Regions from separate parts of the Streptomyces corchorusii genome, predicted to be linked through region 1. Evidence: riboswitches for the same ligand, from Rfam matches in the RefSeq annotation. Region 1 holds a riboswitch; each other region holds the start of a gene.
The links. Region 1 has a riboswitch for S-adenosylmethionine ahead of AQJ11_RS07155 (amino acid ABC transporter permease). Riboswitches for the same ligand answer to the same signal wherever they lie in the genome.
Positions count from the first base shown of each region.

Region 2: another riboswitch for S-adenosylmethionine. It lies ahead of AQJ11_RS19240 (aminotransferase class V-fold PLP-dependent enzyme); the one in region 1 lies ahead of AQJ11_RS07155 (amino acid ABC transporter permease).
Region 3: another riboswitch for S-adenosylmethionine. It lies ahead of AQJ11_RS17215 (DUF3293 domain-containing protein); the one in region 1 lies ahead of AQJ11_RS07155 (amino acid ABC transporter permease).

Region 1 covers NZ_KQ948352.1:669,563-675,648, forward strand. Annotated here, with positions in the region: gene AQJ11_RS07145 (NAD(P)/FAD-dependent oxidoreductase) at 1-811, opposite strand, end outside; gene AQJ11_RS52360 (putative leader peptide) at 952-1,074, shown strand; gene AQJ11_RS07150 (glutathione S-transferase C-terminal domain-containing protein) at 1,157-2,044, shown strand; SAM riboswitch class IV at 2,122-2,232, shown strand; gene AQJ11_RS07155 (amino acid ABC transporter permease) at 2,586-3,569, shown strand; gene AQJ11_RS07160 (amino acid ABC transporter ATP-binding protein) at 3,566-4,354, shown strand; gene AQJ11_RS07165 (ABC transporter substrate-binding protein) at 4,470-5,489, shown strand; gene AQJ11_RS07170 (GNAT family N-acetyltransferase) at 5,537-6,086, shown strand, end outside.
Region 2 covers NZ_KQ948357.1:159,788-165,873, reverse strand. Annotated here, with positions in the region: gene AQJ11_RS19245 (serine/threonine-protein kinase) at 1-1,994, opposite strand, end outside; gene AQJ11_RS19240 (aminotransferase class V-fold PLP-dependent enzyme) at 2,045-3,406, opposite strand; SAM riboswitch class IV at 3,538-3,655, opposite strand; gene trpD (anthranilate phosphoribosyltransferase) at 3,729-4,793, opposite strand; gene qcrB (cytochrome bc1 complex cytochrome b subunit) at 4,916-6,086, opposite strand, start outside.
Region 3 covers NZ_KQ948356.1:368,090-374,175, forward strand. Annotated here, with positions in the region: partial or broken gene AQJ11_RS17195 (acyl-CoA dehydrogenase) at 1-574, shown strand, start outside; gene AQJ11_RS17200 (rhodanese-like domain-containing protein) at 602-931, opposite strand; gene AQJ11_RS17205 (hypothetical protein) at 981-1,793, opposite strand; gene AQJ11_RS17210 (DUF2252 domain-containing protein) at 1,939-3,426, opposite strand; gene AQJ11_RS17215 (DUF3293 domain-containing protein) at 3,465-3,995, opposite strand; SAM riboswitch class IV at 4,041-4,156, opposite strand; gene AQJ11_RS17220 (FG-GAP-like repeat-containing protein) at 4,261-6,086, opposite strand, start outside.

The DNA of each region.
Region 1 (6,086 bases):
GCACCGGACCGGCGGCCGTGCCCTCCACGACCGGTGAGCTGCGCAGCGCGGCCGAGTCGCTGGCCACGTCGGCCACGTAGTCCGCCGCGTACACCTTGTGCCGGACCATGCGCGGCAGCGGCTCGGTGACCAGCACGAAGCCGCGCCGGGGGAGCACCGGCAGCCGGACGCCGGCGAGCGATGCGAGGTCGCCGCCCCAGGTGCCGGCCGCGTTCACCACCGCCGGTGCGTGGATGTCGCCCCGGTCGGTGCGGACGCCGCGGACCGCTCCCCGCGCGGTGCGCAGCACCCCGGTCACCGTACGGCCGGTGTGCAGGGCGGCGCCGGAGGCGCGGACCAGGTGTGCGGCGGCCAGCGCGGGCATGACCTGGGCGTCCTGCGGGTAGTGCACCGCGCCCGCCATGCCGGGCGCCACGTACGGTTCCACATCGGCCAGTTGCCCGGCGTCGACCGGTACGGCGGTGACACCGGCGGTGCGCTGGTCCGCGGCGAAGTCCCGCAGGGCGGCCAGGGCGCCGGGCGTCGAGGCGACCACGAGGCCGCCCTTGGGCTCGTACTCGATCGCGGCGCCCAGTTCCCCCGCCAGCTCGGCCCACAACCGGGCCGACAGCAGTGCGAGTTCGAGTTCCGGGCCCGGCTCCTTGTCGGAGACGAGCAGGTTGCCCTCGCCGGCTCCGGTGGTGCCGCCGGCCACCGGGCCCCGGTCCACCAGTCGTACGTCGAGTCCGGCGCGCGCGGCGTACAGGGCGCAGGCCGCGCCCGTCATTCCGGCCCCGACGACCACGACATCGCAGGTCAGTAGCTTCGCCACGCCAGTACTATGTCACATGTTCCTCTCTCTGAGGAGTACCCGGCGCCGACATCGATCCCCAGGCGTGGACGCCCCCTTGACGTCGTACGGAGCCCGTTCGACACTCCAGGGAGGGAATCCTAGTGAACAGGTAGGGAATCATGACGCGCCGCGGAACGGGCACCGGCCGGACGGGCCGGACGCCGTTGCGCGTACCCCTGCTCACCTCCCGTCGCCACATCGACCTCCAGCGCGTTTGCAGCGCGATCAGCCGCCACCGCTGAGCCGGGCCGCCCCTTCGCCCCCACCGGCCGGTCACGCCCGCGCCGGCGCGCCCCTTCGCACACCCACCACCCGGGGAGACGCATGTCCATCACTCCGCTCGCCGCCGTCCCGTCCACCCGCGCCACCGCACCCGTCTTCCGGGGCCGGATCGGCCGGGACGCGCGCAGCGGCCACTACGCCGTGCCGCACCGCTACCGGCTCCATCTGTCGACCGCCTGCCCCGACGGGCTGCGCCTCGCCGTCGGCCACAGCCTGCTCGGCCTGGACGCCCGTTGTCCCGTCACCCTCCTGCCCGCCGTCCCGGACTGTCCCGGCGGCGGCCACGCCGTGCTCCGCCCGCTCTACGAGGCGAGCGCCCACCACTACACCGGCCCGGCGCTCGCACCCGTGCTCAGCGACGACTGGTCCGGACGCATCGTCAGCACCCACACCCCCGACATCCTGCGCGACCTGGACCGCTTCAGGCCGGGCGGCGACGCCCGCCTGTACCCCTCCGGCCTGGAGTCCGTGATCGAGGCCGTCGAGCGGATGTGCGCCGAGGGCATCGAGGAGGCCGCGCAGAGCGCCGGACGCGCCGGTGCCGACCCCGCCGAACGAGCCGCCGCCCTCGACGTGCTGCTGGACACCCTGGGCCGGCTGGAGCGGCGGCTGAGCGGCGAGGAGTACCTGGCCGACGACCGGCTCACCGCCGCCGACATCGAGCTGTGGGTCACCCTCGTGCAGCTCGACACCGTCCACCGCTGCCACCTCGACGCCTCCGCCGTGCACCGCATCGCCGGCCACCACGCCCTGTGGGCCTACGCCCGCCGCCTGGCCGCCCACCCCGCCTTCGGCCGCCACCTCGACCTCGACGGCATCGCCCGCCGCCACCACGGCCGCTGCCAGGGCCTGGAGGCCGCCGGAGCCGCTGTCCAGATCCTGGACTGGGCAGGCCATGCCGCGGACGCCCCGGACGCTTCGCGCAGGTGAGAGCGGGCCTGTGATGTCCACTGGGCGGACGGCCGTTGACATTCGAACGGGCAACTGCCTTACTTACGGCTCAGAACGGTCATGAGCGTCAGCGCCAAGCCCTGGCTCGCTGACCGGCAACCCTCGCATCGCGGTGGGGTGCCCCAGGTGACGACCGGACCGGATGACGTTTTCGGTAAGCGCGAGGCCCCCCGGGGCCGCAACAGTGACAGGTGACGCCATGTACGCAGCTCCCAGGACGGCCGCGAGCCGCCCCCAGGGCTGCGTACCGTCGTACGCCGGTCTCCTCGTCGCCGACCGCGCCGTCGATCTGCTCCGCGTGAACAGCGCACTGTGTACCGCACCGGGCTCTGCCCGCTGTCAGGGCTGACGTCTCCTCCCAGCCCCCGCGTTCCCGCCGCACACCGTCCGTCCGGTGTGCCGTTGTCCGCCCAGCCCCCGGTTCCGCGCCTGTCCGTGCGCCGCCTCGTGCCCCAGTGCCGTCGTGGCCCACCTCCGCTCCCGCGCGGCCCCGGGGTGACCGACTCCGCCGGAGCCCGCCATGAGTGAACTCCCAGGCGCCGCCGTCTCCCTAGCCGAGGCGCCGGCCCCCGCCGACACACCGTCAGAATCCCCGTCCGCCCAGCGGGTCCAGCCGCTGCGCCGGCCCGGCCGGTGGATCGTCACCGCCGTCGTCCTCGTGCTCGTCGCGCAGATCCTGCACGGACTGGTCACGAACCCCTTCTACCAGTGGGACCGCTTCCGTTACTGGTTCCTGCGCCCCACCGTCCTCGACGGCCTCCTCGTCACCCTCGAAGTCGCCGCGCTCAGCGCCGTCCTGGGGCTCCTCGGCGGCATCCTGCTGGCACTCGCCCGGCTCTCCGGGAGCCCGGTGCTGCGCGCGGTCAGCTGGACCTACACCTGGCTGTTCCGCTCCGTACCGCTCATCGTCGTACTGATCTTCCTGTACAACTTCAGTGCCCTGTACAAGACGTTGAGCCTCGGCGTGCCGTTCGGACCCGCCTTCGTCACCTTCGACGAGTCCCGGCTGGCCACGGACATGACGATCGCCGTCATCGGCCTCAGCCTCAACGAGGCGGCGTACGCGGCCGAGGTGGTCCGCGGCGGCATCCTCTCCGTCGACCAGGGACAGCACGAGGCCGCCGCCGCGCTCGGCCTGCCCCAGGGCTACCGGTTCCGCAGGATCGTCTTCCCGCAGGCCCTCAGGTCCATCACCCCGAACTACGTCAACCAGCTCATCGGCCTCGTCAAGAGCACGTCCCTGGTCTTCTACGTGTCGCTGCTCGACCTGTTCGGCGCGGTGCAGTCGATGGGCAGCACCTACCCCGGTGACGTCGTGCCGCTGCTGATGGTCGCCACCGTCTGGTACCTGATCCTCACCAGCGCCGTGTCCGTCGTCCAGTTCTACGTCGAGCGGTACTACGCCCGGGGCGCCACCCGCACCCTGCCGCCGACCCCCTTGCAGAAGGCCCGGGCCGGCCTCGCCGACCTGCGGGCCCGGCTGAGCCGGGAGGCCGCCGTATGACCGCGCAGACCCTGCCGAAGGCCGCCCCCGCCGCGCTCGAAGTGCACGGCGTCCACAAGTGGTACGGCTCCCACCGCGTCCTCGACGGCATCGACCTGACCGTCCGCCCCGGCGAGGTCACGGTGATCCTCGGACCGTCCGGCTCCGGCAAGTCCACGCTGCTCAGGGTCGTCAACCACCTGGAGAAGCCCGAGATCGGCCACGTCAGCGTGGGCGGCGAGCTGATCGGGGTGAAGCGGCACGGGGACCGGCTCAGGGAACTCAGCGAGCGCGCCATCCTCGCCCAGCGCAGCCGGATCGGCTTCGTCTTCCAGAACTTCAACCTCTTCCCGCACCTGACCGTCCTGGAGAACGTCGCCGCGGCACCCGCCGCCACCGGCAGGCTGACCAGGGCGGCGGCCCGGGAACTCGCCCGGGAACTCCTCGACCGCGTCGGACTCGGCGACAAGACCGGCGCCTACCCGCGGCAGCTGTCCGGCGGCCAGCAGCAGCGCGTCGCCATCGCCCGCGCCCTCGCCCTGCGGCCCGGGATCATCCTCTTCGACGAGCCGACCTCGGCACTCGATCCCGAACTCGTCGGCGAGGTGCTGGCCGTCATCAAGGACCTGGCCACCAGCGGCACCACCCTCGTCATCGTCACCCACGAGATCGGCTTCGCCCGCGAGGTCGCCGACCGGGTCGTCTTCATCGACGGCGGCCGGATCGTCGAACAGGGCCCGCCCGGCGAGGTGCTGGACCGGCCCCGGCATACACGGACCCGGGAATTCCTCGGCAAGGTGCTCTGACCGCGCCGCCCGGCAAGGTGTCCGGGCTCGGCCGCTCGGGCCCTCCACGACCCCCACCCCCCACCGCACTCCCATCGCTCATCACCCTCATCAGCGAGACAAGGACAGCCACGCCATGCCCAGCCACCTCTCCCGACGCGCCGTGTTCCGCGGCATCACCGCGGCGACCGCCGTCGCCACCCTCGCCACCGGGCTCGCCGCCTGCGGAGGCGACAGCGAAGCCGTCACCAAGACCGACACCGCCGGCACGGTGACCGTGGGGCGGCTGTCCAACGGAGCCGCCAAGGAGACCGCGCTGAAGGTCTCCGAAGTGAAGTCCATCAGCGCCGAACTGCCCGCCTCCGTGCGCAGGAGCGGCAAGCTCGTCATCGGCGTCGGAGCCCTGCCCTCGGGCTCCGCGCCGCTGAACTTCGTGGGCAGCGACCAGAAGACCCTCACCGGCTCCGAGCCCGACCTCGGCCGCCTGGTGGCCGCGGTCCTCGGCCTGAAGCCCGAGATCAGGAACTCCACCTGGGAGAACCTCTTCGTCGGCGTCGACAGCGGCAAGGTCGACGTGGCGTTCTCCAACGTCACCGTCACCGAGGAACGCAAGCGGAAGTACGAGTTCGCCTCCTACCGCAAGGACAACCTGGCCTTCGAGGTGCTGAAGAAGAACTCCTGGAACTTCGACGACGACTACGAGAACCTCGCCGGCAAGACGGTCAGCGTGGGCGCCGGCACCAACCAGGAGAAGATCCTCCTGGAGTGGAAGGCCAAGCTGGCCAAGGAGGGCAAGACGCTCACCGTCAAGTACTTCCCGGACCAGAACGCCACCAACCTGGCGCTCGCCAGCGGAAAGATCGACGCCTTCCTCGGTCCCAACCCCGCGGTCGCCTACCGCGCCCGGCAGACCGCGAACACCCCCAACGCCACCCGCAACGCGGGCACCTTCTCCGGTGCCGGAGAGACGCTCCAGGGCCTGATCGCCGCGACCGCCAAGAAGGACAGCGGACTCGCCAAGCCGCTCGCCGACGCCCTCAACCACCTGATCGAGAACGGGCAGTACGGCAAGTGGCTGGCCGCCTACGGCCTCTCCAACGAGTCCGTGGCGAAGTCGGAGGTCAACCCGCCCGGGCTGCCGCTGGACAACTCCTGACGGGACGCCGCCCCACCGACATGGAGTCAACAGAGGGGATCGCTTCCGTGGCCCACCCGACCGACGTCCGCCCAGGCGCGGCCCCGCTCCCGCCCGCCGACCCCGTCCTGGACAACGCCGTCTGGGCCGCCCTCACCGGCCCGCACGCCCACCTCGCCGACCGGTACGGCCGCGCGGCCCGCTACCGGCCGGAGACCTACGCCTTCGCCGCGCTCGCCGACCCGGCGGACCCGGCGGCCTGGGCCGACCTGCACACGCTGGTCGGTCCGGGAAACCCGGTACGGGTCAAGCCGGTCGAGCGGGTTCCCGACGGCTGGGAGGTGCTCGACCAGGGCGTGGGAGTCCAGCTCGTGGACACCGCGCTGCGGGCCGAGCCGGACCCGCGGGCGGTCCGCCTGGGAGCCGACGACGTCCCCGAGATCCTCGATCTGGTGGCCCGCACCCGGCCGGGCCCGTTCCTGAGGCGGACCGTCGAGATGGGCACCTACCTCGGCATCCGGCACCGGGGCAGGCTCGTCGCCATGGCGGGGGAGAGGCTGCGGCCGCCCGGCTGGACCGAGATCAGCGCCGTGTGCACCGACCCCGCGTACCGCGGCC
Region 2 (6,086 bases), on a different contig from region 1:
CCGGTGGGGCCGGCCAGGGTCTTGGCGGTCCACTTCTCGCCGCCGTCGGAGGCGTAGCAGCGCAGCCCGCCCGTGGTCGTGCCGCCGACGGAGACGAGGACGTCCTGGCCGAGCAGGACGGGGACGTCGTACCGCTGGTCACCGAGGGTGCGGGTCCACAGGGGGCTGCCGGACGGGCTCACCGCGGTCAGCCGGCGCGCGTCCTCGGAGTGCAGGCCCACCACGCAGTAGACGGCGTCCCGGGTGGCCACGGGCGTGGAGACGTCATCGCCGAGCCGGACCTTCCAGCGCTTGGAGCCGTCCCGGGAGATCGCGTGCAGCACGCCGCCGGAGGTGCCCGCGTAGACGACGGAACCGTCCGGGGAGAGCGCGCAGCAGGCCCCGTCCAGGCCGCCGATGCCGCCGAGGTCGTACTGCCAGCGCAGCACCGCCGCCCCGTTCGTGCGGTCGGCCGACGGGACCGATGAGCTGTCGCTGCCGCCGCTGCTCTCGGTGCGCAGCCCGTACTCCCACAGCCAGCCGCCGACGCCGACCCCGGCCACGGCGACGGCTCCCCCGCCGAGGGCCTTGAGAAGCCGACGCCGACCGGGAGCCACGGCGCCCAGACGGCGGCCGGGGGCGTCGGAATCGACGGAGGTGACCGCCCCGGCCGAGCCGCCGGGGGTGCCAGGGGCGGCGGAGCCGTCCGGGGCGGCAGGGGCAGCCGAGCCCGCCGGGTCGGTCCGGGCGGCGCGCGCAGCCGAGTCCGCCGGGTCCGCGGGGGCCCCCGAGCCGCCTGGGGTCGCCGACACCGCCGAGCCACCGTGGCCGCCAGGGATGGCGGAGCCCTCCGAGGCCGCCGGGCCTGGCGGGGCGGCAAGGGCCGCCGAGTCCGCCGGGGTGGCGCGGTCCGCCACATCGGTCCGGGCGGCGCGCGCAGCCGAGTCCGCCGGGTCCGCGGGGGTCCCCGAGCCGCTCGGGGTCGCCGACACCGCCGAGCCACCGTGGCCGCCAGGGACGGCGGAGCCGTCCGGGGCCACAGGGGTCGCCGGGTCGGTCCAGGTGGCGCGGGTGGTCGCGTCCGCCGGGGTGGCGGTGGGGTGGGGGGCCAGGTACTCCACGCCGCTGGGGCGGTCGTCCGGGACGGGGCGGGGCCGGGACGCGGGGCCGTACCAGCCCGGGCGGACGGCGGCGCGCAGGGTGTCCGGGGCGAACCCGGCGCTCGCCACCACCTCCGCCGGCTCCGGGCGCTCCAGCGGGTCCTCGCGCAGACAGGCCGTCACCAGCGGGCGGATGTCGTCCGGCACGCCGGACAGGTCGAAGTCGCGGGTGAGGATGCGCAGCAGGACCACCGAGTCCTGGCCCTCCCCGAACGGCTCCCGGCCGGCCGCCGCGTACGCGAGGACCGCGCCGAGGGAGAAGACGTCGCTGGGCGGGCCGACCTGGCCGCCGTTGCGGATCTGCTCCGGCGAGACGTAGCCGACCGAGCCGACGACCGCGCCGGTGCGGGTCAGCGCGGTGGCCTCCAGCGCCCGGACGATCCCGAAGTCGATGACCCGCGGCCCGTCCGGGCCCAGCAGGATGTTCGACGGCTTCAGGTCCCGGTGGACCAGCCCCTTGGCGTGGATGGCCGCCAGCGCCTCGCCGAGCGCGGCGGCGAGGATCCGGACCGCGGGGCGCGGCAGCGCGCCGTGGTCCAAGATGGCGTCCCGCAGGTTGGGTCCGGAGACGAACTCCGTTGCCATCCAGGGCCGTTCGGCATCGGTGTCGGCGTCCACGACCCGTGCGGTGTAGGTGTCCGCGCCGCCGACGGTCTGGGCGGCGCGGACCTCGTGGCGGAAGCGGGCGCGGAAGGTGCGGTCCTCGGCGTGCTCGGCCCGTACCACCTTCACCGCGAGCCGCAGCCCGGTGCGGGACTCGGCGAGGTAGACCTCGCCCATGCCGCCCGCGCCCAGTCTGTGCGTGGTGGCGTACGGGCCGATGTGGCGCGGATCTGTGGCGCGCAGCGGCTGCACTCCGGGGTCCCCCTGTCCGACGTGGTGTCAAGGGGAGGTTATAGCGCCGTTCAGACCGCCGGCACGCAGCGGCCGTCCTCCGTGCGGTACTGCCACTTCGCGCCCTCCGCCACCAGTTCCCTGACGGCGTTGACGAAGCGCTCCACGTGCTCGTCCGGCGTGCCCGCGCCGAAGCTGACGCGGATGGCGTTGAGGGACTTCTCGCCCGGGGCCGCCTCGGGGGCGCCGCACTCGCCCTGGGTCTGCGGGTCGCTGCCGAGCAGGGTGCGGACCAGGGGGTGGGCGCAGAAGAGGCCGTCGCGGACGCCGATGCCGTACTCGGCGGAGAGCGCGGCGGCGAAGTGCGAGCTGTTCCAGCCCTCGACGACGAAGGAGAGGACGCCGACGCGCGGGGCGTCGTCGCCGAAGAGGGACAGCACGCGCACCTCGGGCACCTCGGCCAGGCCCTCGCGGACCTTGGCGATCAGGTGCTGTTCGCGGGCGACGAGGGTGTCCCAGCCGGCCTCGGTGAGGGCCTTGCAGGCGGAGGCGATGGCGTAGGCGCCGATGACGTTCGGGGAGCCCGCCTCGTGCCGGGCCGCGGTCTCGTGCCACTCGACGGCCACGCCGCCGTCCTGGCGCCGGGTGACCCTGCGGCTGGCGCCGCCGCCCGCGAGGTACGGCTCGGCCGCCTGGAGCCAGTCGGCGCGGCCGGCCAGGACACCGGAGCCGAAGGGGGCGTACAGCTTGTGGCCGGAGAAGGCGATCCAGTCGACGTCCAGGTCACGCAGGTCCACCGGGTGGTGCGGGGCCAGCTGGGCGGCGTCCAGGACGATGCGGGCGCCGTGGGCGTGGGCGGCGGCGGCCAGTTCGCGCACCGGCCACAGCTCGCCGGTGACGTTGGAGGCGCCGGTGACGCAGACCAGGGCCGGGCCGTACGGGTCGCGGCCGGCGAGGGCCCGCTCCAGGGTCTCCACGGCCTGCCGCGGGGTGCGCGGGGCGTCGAGGTAGGTGACCCGCGCGTCCTGCCAGGGCAGCAGGGAGGCGTGGTGCTCGGTCTCGAAGACGAAGACCTCGCAGTCGGCCGGGATCGCCCGGGCCAGCAGGTTGAGGGAGTCGGTGGTCGAACGGGTGAAGATCACCTGGTCGGCCGGGCGGCAGCCGAGGAACTCGGCGACCGTCTTGCGGGCGTTCTCGAACAGGTCGGTGGAGAGCTGGGAGAGGTAGCCGGCGCCGCGGTGGACACTGCCGTAGTACGGGGCGTACGCGGCGACGTCGTCCCAGACGCGCTGGAGGGCGGGGGCGCTGGCGGCGTAGTCCAGGGCGGCGTAGCTGACTTCGCCGCCGGTGACCAGCGGGACGGTGACATCTCGCCCCAGAACGGGCAGAGGGGTGCAAACGGACTGGTCGGCGGCAGCGGTGGAGACAGACATGGCGGAACTCCCGTGAAGGCATGCGAAGAAGAGAGAAAAAGGGGTGTGCGGAGGCGGGGCTCTGCGGCCCTAACGCATTCGCTTGCTCACGGAAGACTCCCTCGAACGACCAGGACCCCTGGTGTGTGAGGGGTCCGCGCTTGCCGTAGGCCTTGCTGCCGTACGACCTGGTCTTCACCCGGGGCACCCCGCCACGGACGGAGGGTTGCCGGACAGTCGGCCGGGGCCTCATGACTGTCACTCATGACCTGGTACAGGAACGTACTGAAGTGATCGTCGTCCCGCAACCCGTGTCCGGATCGCGGGACGACTCCCAGGGGCGTCAGGCGTTGCTGACGGCCACCCAGCGCTCCAGGGTGCGCTTGGCCGCGCCCGAGTCGATCGACTCCGCGGCCCGCGCCATGCCCGCGCGGATCTGCTCGGTGAGCGGCGCGTCCGTCGGCTCCAGGGCCACCAGCGCCGCCGCCGAGTTCAGCAGCACGGCGTCCCGTACGGCCCCCCGCTCGCCGTCCAGCAGCCGGCGGGCGACCTCGGCGTTGTAGGAGGCGTCGGCGCCGCGCAGGGCGTCCACGGGGACGAGGTCGATGCCGGCCTCGCGCGGGTCGAAGACCTCCTCCGTGACCTTGCCGTCCCGGACCACCCACACCCGGGAGGCGGCGGTGACGGTCAGCTCGTCCAGGCCGTCCTCGCCCCGGAAGACCAGTGCGGAGTTGCCGCGCTCGGCGAGGACACCGGCGACGATCGGCGCCATGCGGGGATCCGCGACACCGACGGCCTGCGACCGCACCTGCGCGGGGTTGGTCAGCGGGCCCAGCACGTTGAAGGTGGTCCGGATGCCCAACTGGCCGCGGGCCGCGGCGACATGGCGCAGGGACGGGTGGAACCGCACCGCGAAGCAGATGGTGATGCCGGCCTCCTCGGCCACCTCGGCCACCCGCTGCGGACTCAGGTTGAGGTTGACGCCCAGCTTCTCCAGGACGTCGGAGGAGCCGGAGGCGGAGGACGCGGCGCGGTTGCCGTGCTTGACGACCTTCGCCCCCGTGCCCGCGACGACGATCGAGGACATGGTGGAGATGTTCACCGTCTTCGCGCCGTCGCCGCCGGTGCCGACGATGTCCACGGCCGGACCGGGCACCTCGATGACGTTCGCGTGTGCGTACATCGTCCGGACCAGTCCGGTGATCTCCTGGACCGTCTCGCCCTTGGCCCGCAGCGCCACCATGAACCCGGCGATCTGCGCGTCGGTCGCCTCCCCGCGCATGATCAGGTCCATCGCCCAGGCGGTGTCGTCGGCGGACAGGTCCCGGCCGTCCAGCAGACCGTTCAGCAGGGCGGGCCAGGAGCGGCCCGCCGCGGTGTCGCCTCCAGCGGGGGTCACAGCGCTCATCAGCCGCTCCTTGAACAGGTTCCTGCTACGTCGTACACCACCCTATCCAGCCGGGCGGCACGGCGAAGGGCCCCGTCCGGGTTGCGGACGGGGCCCTTCAGCGTGGCGTGGCGACGCGGGGATCAGTGGTGGCCGTGGCCGCTCGTGATCTCCTTGTACTCCTCGACGGTCGGCTTCGGGATCTGGTTGTCCTCGCCGAAGTAGGCGTTGGACAGCTTCGCCCGCAGCTTCTCCGAGGCCGGGACCTTGCGCTCGACCCCGTTCTCGTCGACCGTCGGACCGATCTCGGCCGGCCGGTACTGCTCGTGCGAGGTGAGCGTGTGCAGCTGCTCCTGGCTGAGCGGCTCGTGCACCTCGATGAACTCACCGTGCGGCAGCCGCTTGATGATGCCGGTCTCGCGGCCGTGCAGCACCTTGTCGCGGTCGCGGCGCTGGAGACCCAGGCAGATCCGCTTGGTGGCGATGAAGGCGAGGACCGGAGCCACGAAGTAGGCGATCCGGACGAACCAGGTGACCGCGTTGATCGACAGGTGGAAGTGCGTGGCGAAGATGTCGTTGCCGCCACCGATCAGCATCACGAAGTACACGGTCAGCCAGGCGACACCGAACGCCGTACGCGTCGGGGCGTTGCGCGGGCGGTCCAGGATGTGGTGCTCGCGCTTGTCCCCGGTGACCCAGGCCTCGATGAACGGGTACATCGCGATCGCGCCGAGGATCACGCCGAACAGCACCAGCGGGATGAACACGCCCAGGACCAGCGTGTGGCCCCAGAAGTTGATCTCCCAGCCCGGCATGGCGCGGATCAGGCCCTCGGCCATACCCATGTACCAGTCCGGCTGGGCGCCGGTGGACACCTGGTCCGGACGGTAGGGGCCGATGGCCCAGATCGGGTTGATCTGCGCGACGGCCGCGAGGGCCGCGAGCACACCGAAGACCAGGAAGAAGAAGCCGCCGGCCTTCGCCATGTACACCGGCAGCAGCGGCATGCCGACGACGTTCTTGTTCGTCTTGCCGGGGCCCGTGAACTGCGTGTGCTTGTGGTAGAAGACCAGGATCAGGTGGCCCACCACCAGGCCCAGCATGATGCCCGGCAGCAGCAGGATGTGGATCGAGTAGAAGCGGGCAACGAAGTCGCCGCCCGGGAACTCGCCGCCGAAGAGGAAGAACGAGATGTACGTGCCGACGATCGGCACGGACAGGATCGCGCCCTCCATGAAGCGGACACCGGTGCCGGAGAGCAGGTCGTCCGGGAGCGAGTAACCGGTGAAACCGGTGAACATGCCCAGGACGAGC
Region 3 (6,086 bases), on a different contig from region 1:
CGGATCGGCTGCTGGTCCGGCGGGCCGGGGCGAGCTGGTGCTGACCGTCGGGGCGCAGGGCCGTACCGGCCACGACCCGGCCGAACTGGCCGTCACCGCACGGCGGGAGGGGCGGGCCTGGCTGCTGGAGGGGGTGCAGACGGCGGTGCCGTGGGCGTTCGACGCGGACCTGGTCGTCGTACCGGCGCACGTCGAGAGCACGGCCGGCGAGGGGGCCGTGCCGGCGCTGGTGCCGCGCGAGACGGACGGGCTGGTGCTCGCCGAGCAGGTCTCCACCAGCGGTGAGCGGCTGGCCGAGCTGCGGCTGCGGTCCGTGCGGGTCGGGCCCGGCGAGGTGATCGAGGCCGGCGGCGCCTGGGAGTGGCTGCGCGGGCTACTGGTCACGGGCACCTGCGCGCCGGCGCTCGGGCTGGGCGAGCGGGTGCTGCGTGAGTACACCGGCAGGCGGGAGCAGTTCGGGTATCCGCTCCACCGCTGTCACGCCTGGGCCAAGCACCTGGAGCTCTCGCTCGGCCCGGCGGCGGCGTACGAGGAAGGGCTGGGCGACCTGCTGGCCACCCATCCCCTCGGCTGACCGGCGCCCGGCTGACCGGCGCCCGGGCTACAGGACGAAGCCCGGCTTGCCGTCGTCCGTGATGACGGGGCGGCCGGCCGCCTGCCAGTGCTGCATGCCGCCGTCGACGTTCACCGCGTCGACGCCCTGCTGGACCAGGTACATGGTGACCTGGGCGGAGCGGGCGCCCGAGCGGCAGATGACGTGGACGCGTCCGTCCTGCGGGGCGGCCTCGATCAGCTCGCCGTAGCGGGCCACGAACTCGCTGAGGGGAATGTGCAGGGCTCCCCCGGCGTGGCCCGCCTGCCACTCGTCGTCCTCACGGACGTCCAGCAGGAAGTCGCCGTCCTTGAGGTCCGTGACCTGGACCGTGGGCACACCAGCTCCGAAATTCATGGCTCCGACGCTACCCGAAGCGAGGGGCGGGTCAGTCCTGCCCCAGCAGGGCGGCCAGTTCCGCCTCCCGCTGGGCGATGTCGGCGCGCAGCCGGTCGGCGATCTCGTCGAGCAGTCGGTCGGGGTCGTCCGGGGCGAGGCGGAGCATGCCGGCGATCGCGCCGTCCTCCAGTTCGCGGGCGACGAGGGTGAGCAGTTCCTTGCGCTGGGCGAGCCATTCGAGGCGGGCGTACAGCTCCTCGGCGGGGCTCGGGCGGCGCTCGGGCGGTACCGGTCCGGCGGCCCACTCCGCGGCCAGCTCCCTGAGCAGGGCCTCGTCGCCACGGGCGTAGGCGGCGTTGACCCGGCTGAGGAACTCCTCGCGCCGCTTGCGCTCCGCCTCCTCCTGGGCCAGGTCGGGGTGCGCCTTGCGGGCCAGCTCGCGGTAGAGCTTGCGGGCCTCCTCGCTGGGCCGCACCCGCTGCGGGGGCCGTACCGGCTGGTCGGTGAGCATGGCGACGGCCTCCGGGAACAGGCCGTCACCGTCCATCCAGCCGTGCAGCAGCTCCTCCACGCCCGGGATCGGCATCACCTGGGCGCGGGCCTCCGCGGCGCGGCGGATGTCCTCGGGGTCGCCGGTGCGGGCGGCCTTCGCCTCGGCGATCTCCGCGTCCAGCTCCTCGATGCGGGTGTAGAGCGGGCCGAGCCGCTGTTCGTGGAGGCGGGCGAAGTTCTCGACCTCGACGCGGAAGGTCTCCACGGCGATCTCGTACTCGATCAACGCCTGCTCGGCGGCCCGTACGGCCTGTTCCAGCCGTTCCTCGGGGCGGGGGGCCTGGGACTGGCCGGCTTCCGGGGTTGTCACCCGCCCAGCGTAGCCGTTGCCCCGGCTCGGCCCGGGCGCGGTTCCCACGCTCCCGGCGCACCACCCCTCGGACCCCGGCACGCCACCGCTCGGACTCCGGCGAACTCCCGGCAAACCGTCCCGCTGCACCCTCCCCGGACCCCCCTCAGACCCCCAGCTCCGCCTCGATCCGCCCCGCCCTGATCCCCGCGACCAGCTCGGCGTGGTCCGCCTCCGTGCGGTCGGCGTAGGCGACGGCGAACGCGGCCATCGCCTCGTCCAGCTCCTCGTTCTTGCCGCAGTAGCCGGCGATCAGCCGGGGGTCGGCGCTGTGGGAGTGGGCGCGGGCCAGCAGGGCGCCGGTCATGCGGCCGTAGTCGTCGATCTGGTCGGCGGCGAGGGCGGCCGGGTCGACGCTGCCCTTGCGGTTGCGGAACTGCCGCACCTGGTACGGGCGCCCCTCGACGGTGGTCCAGCCCAGCAAGGTGTCGCTGACGACCTGCATCCGCTTCTGCCCGAGGACCACGCGGCGCCCCTCGTGCGGCACCGCGGGCGCCTCGAAACCGGCCGTGACCAGGTGCGGGACGAGCGCGGAGGGACGGGCCTCCTTCACCTGGAGGACCAGGGGCTCGCCCCGGTGGTCGAGGAGCAGGACGACGTAGGACCGGGTGCCGACGCTGCCGGTGCCGACCACCCGGAAGGCGACGTCGTGCACGGCGTGCCGGGCGAGCAGCGGGTGGCGGTCCTCGCCGAGGGTGCCGACGTACGACTCCAGGGACGCGGCGACCGCGGCGGCCTCCGCGTCCGGTACGCGGCGCAGCACCGGCGGCGCGGGCACGAACCGGCGTCCGCCGTCCGGCACCGGCTCGGTCGACTTCGCGGCGAACCGGCCGCTGGTGTTGGCCCGGGCCTTCTCCGAGACCCGCTGGAGCGTGCCGAGCAGGTCGTGGGCGTCGGTGTGGGAGACCAGTTCCTCGTCCGCGATGGCGTTCCAGGCGTCGAGCGCGGGCAGTTTGGCGAGCAGCCGCATGGTGCGGCGGTAGGCGCCGGCCGCGTCCCGGGCCGCGGCGCGGCAGGTGTCCTCGTCGGCGCCCGCCTCGCGGCCGGCGAGCACCAGCGAGGCCACGAGCCGCTTGAGGTCCCACTCCCAGGGGCCGTGCGCGGTCTCGTCGAAGTCGTTGAGGTCGATGACGAGGTCGCCGCGGGCGTCGCCGTACAGCCCGAAGTTGGCCGCGTGGGCGTCACCGCAGATCTGGGTGGCGATCCTGGTGGTGGGGGTGCGCGCGAGGTCGTACGCCATGAGTGCGGCGGAGCCGCGCAGGAAGGCGAAGGGGGTGGCCGCCATCCGGCCCACGCGCAGCGGGGTCAGTTCGGCGAGGCGGCCGGCGTTGGACTCGGCCACCGCGCTCACCGCGTCGGGGCGCGCGGCGTCCAGGTCCAGCGTGCGGTGGGCGGAGCGCGGCACACCCGCCCGGAGCGCCTTGCCCTCCTCCTTCGGCGAGCCCTGCGGCGGCCATGCGGCGAACCCGCGCACCCGGGGCAGGCGGCGCGCGCCCCGGTCCGCCGCGTCCGTCGCTCCCACATCGGTTCCGGTCACCGCGACCGCCTTCCCCGCACGACCCGCCCGCCTTCGAACTGGCGACGGTACGAACATCAACTCGGGGAGACCGTACAGCCGGTGGCCGAAAGCCGTCAGCACCCTGGGGGAAACTCCGCGCACCCGCTCAGCGCGCCCGCGGGCAAAGACCCTGAAAGTCCTTCCGCAGCCCGCCATCCGAGTGTCAGTGCCTCCCCGGCGCCGAAGCAGGCGAGCAGCCGCCATGCCGGCGCCGACCAGGCGAACACCGCGTCCTGCCCGAACTCCCGTCCCAGCGCGCGCGCTTCGTCGTCGCTCAGGCCGACGATCGCCACGCTCACCTCGGTGTGCCGGCCGTCCGGGTCACCGCCGACAGCGGGCCACCACGCGAGCCCCCGTCCGCGCAGCAGGCCGAGCAGTCGTTGATGCGCGCGGTGGTTGTGCTGCCGGGAGGCGTGGGTGCCCCGGGGATTGTGGGCCGTGACCACGTGGATGGTCTCCCCGTGCGGGACGGGGAACCGGCCCACCGCCACCCCGGGCGGTGCCGGGGTGACGCGGACCGGTCCTTCGGGCAACTCCACGTCCACGACGGCCTGCTGGTAGAGAGCCCACCGAGGGGTGTGCGTGATCGGGACGCCGGCGGCCATGAGGGTCTCCGTTCGAGAGGGACCCCCTTACCCGCCGGGCAGGGAGATCCGCGCTTACCCCCACGGGACCGTGGGGGCCCGGTCTTCCCTGGAGGGCACCTTGCGCGGTGAGCGAGGTTGCCAGCCGACGCTCGTCCAGGGGCGCGATCGGCTTCGTGACCGAGGCGGATCCTGCCACGGGGCCCAGCGCGAAGTCCAGCACGGGCCCCGTCGCCGCCGTCACGTGACGCCACGTCTGACGTCGCATGTGGCGTCACATCTGCCGTCACATGACGGCCTTGTACCCCTTCCACCCCGTGGCGATCTTCACGCGGCCCCCGAACGAGCCCTTGCCGTTGCCGTTGTAGCGCCACACGGTGCCCGCCGTGTCGCGGGCCACGAGGTCCGCGCGGCCGTCGCCGGTGAAGTCGCCCGCGCCGACGACGGCGTTGTAGGAGGCGCCCCAGTCGGCGAACACCTTGACGCGGGCCTTGAAGCCGCCCGTGCCCGTGGTGTTGGCCTCGTACCGCCACAGCTCGTCGGACTTGTCCTGGACGAGGAGGTCGCCGCGGCCGTCGCCGGTGAGGTCACCGGCGCCGACGATCTTCTTGTAGCCGGTCCAGTGGGAGGCGATCTTCGTGCGCGCGGCGAGCCTGCCGTTCGCCGTGCCCTTGAAGAGGTAGACGTCCCCGGTCGAGGACTGGCGGCCGATCAGGTCGGGCCGGCCGTCGCCGTTGACGTCGCCGGGTGAGGTCAGGACGTCGTACGCGTTCCAGCCGGAGGTGCCGAGCGAGGTGGAGTGCGTGGCGGGCGTCGGGGCCTTGCCGCAGGCCGGGCGGTACGCCCGCAGGGCGCCGCCGGTGCGGACCAGCACGTCGTTGCAGTGGTCGCCGTCCAGGTCGCCGAACGGCACGATCCGGGCGGTGGCCGGCCAGCCGGAGCCGGAGACGGTGCCGCCCAGCGTGCCCGTACCGGTGCCGCGCCGGACGGTGAGGGTGCCGGAGGAGCTGAGGGTGAGGACGTCACCGACCCCGTCGTTGCCGGCGTAGTCGCGCGGTGCCGCCGTTCCGGCGGTCACCTTGACGTCTCCGGAGAGGGTGAGCGCGGCGCCCTGGCCGTCGGCGGGCCGGGCGGTGAGGGTCCAGGTGTAGGCGCCGTTGGCGACCAGGCGGCCCGCGGTGTCCCTGCCGTCCCAGGCGGCCGTCAGCAGGCCCCGGGCCGTGCCGCCGGAGAGCGTACGGACGGTGGCGCCGGACGCCTTCCGGCGCACGGTCACCTTCCAGTCGGCGGCGGGCTTGGACAGCCACCAGGTGCCGGACCAGTTCGCGGAGCCCGCGGTGACCGTGGCGTCGACGGCCGTGAGCGGTGACGCCGGGACGCCGGCCGGTACGACGTGCACGCGCTGGTCGCGGTCGGCGTAGGCGACGCCGCCGCCGAAGCGGTCCACGGTCCAGCTGGTCCCGGCCCCGGTGTTCTCCTGGCCGAGGTCGGTCCAGTCGGCCAGCTCGCGGCTCGGCAGGTCGGTGTGACTGCCGCCGGCCGGCAGCCCGTTGTGCAGGTCGAGCAGCCTCAGCCCGCTGTGCGACTGGGTGCCGGGAACCCGCTCGACCAGGTATCCGTCCCCGAGCAGGACCCGGCTGTCCGGGGCGGTGGAGGTGCGCTTGGTCGTACGGTCGTACAGGCCCGCGCCGTGTACGTCGCCCCAGGCGTCCCGGCAGACCCAGTAGACGAAGCGGCCCACGGCCTGGAGGTCGGACGGGGTGCAGCCGTCGCGGGTGGTGAAGGACTCGACGGCGGTTCCCGCGGGGAGCCGGGTGGCCGTGACCTTCCCGCCGCTCGCGGCGCCGCTCCACAGCGTGCTCCCCCACACGGCCGCGGCGACCCGGTCGCGCTTGAGCAGGACCTTGCCCGCCCCGGCGGTGGCGAACTCACCGATGTACTGCTTGCCGGAGGAGGCGCCGTCGACGACGGCGTACCGCCCGGAGAGGTCCGTGAGCTCCGGGGAGTAGTCGCCGGTGTCGAGGGTCGGGCCCCAGTCGGCGGAGCCGTTGGCACGCAGCATGGTCAGGCCGGACTCGGTGGAGTCGCGGCGGCCGTGGCGGCCGGTGCCGT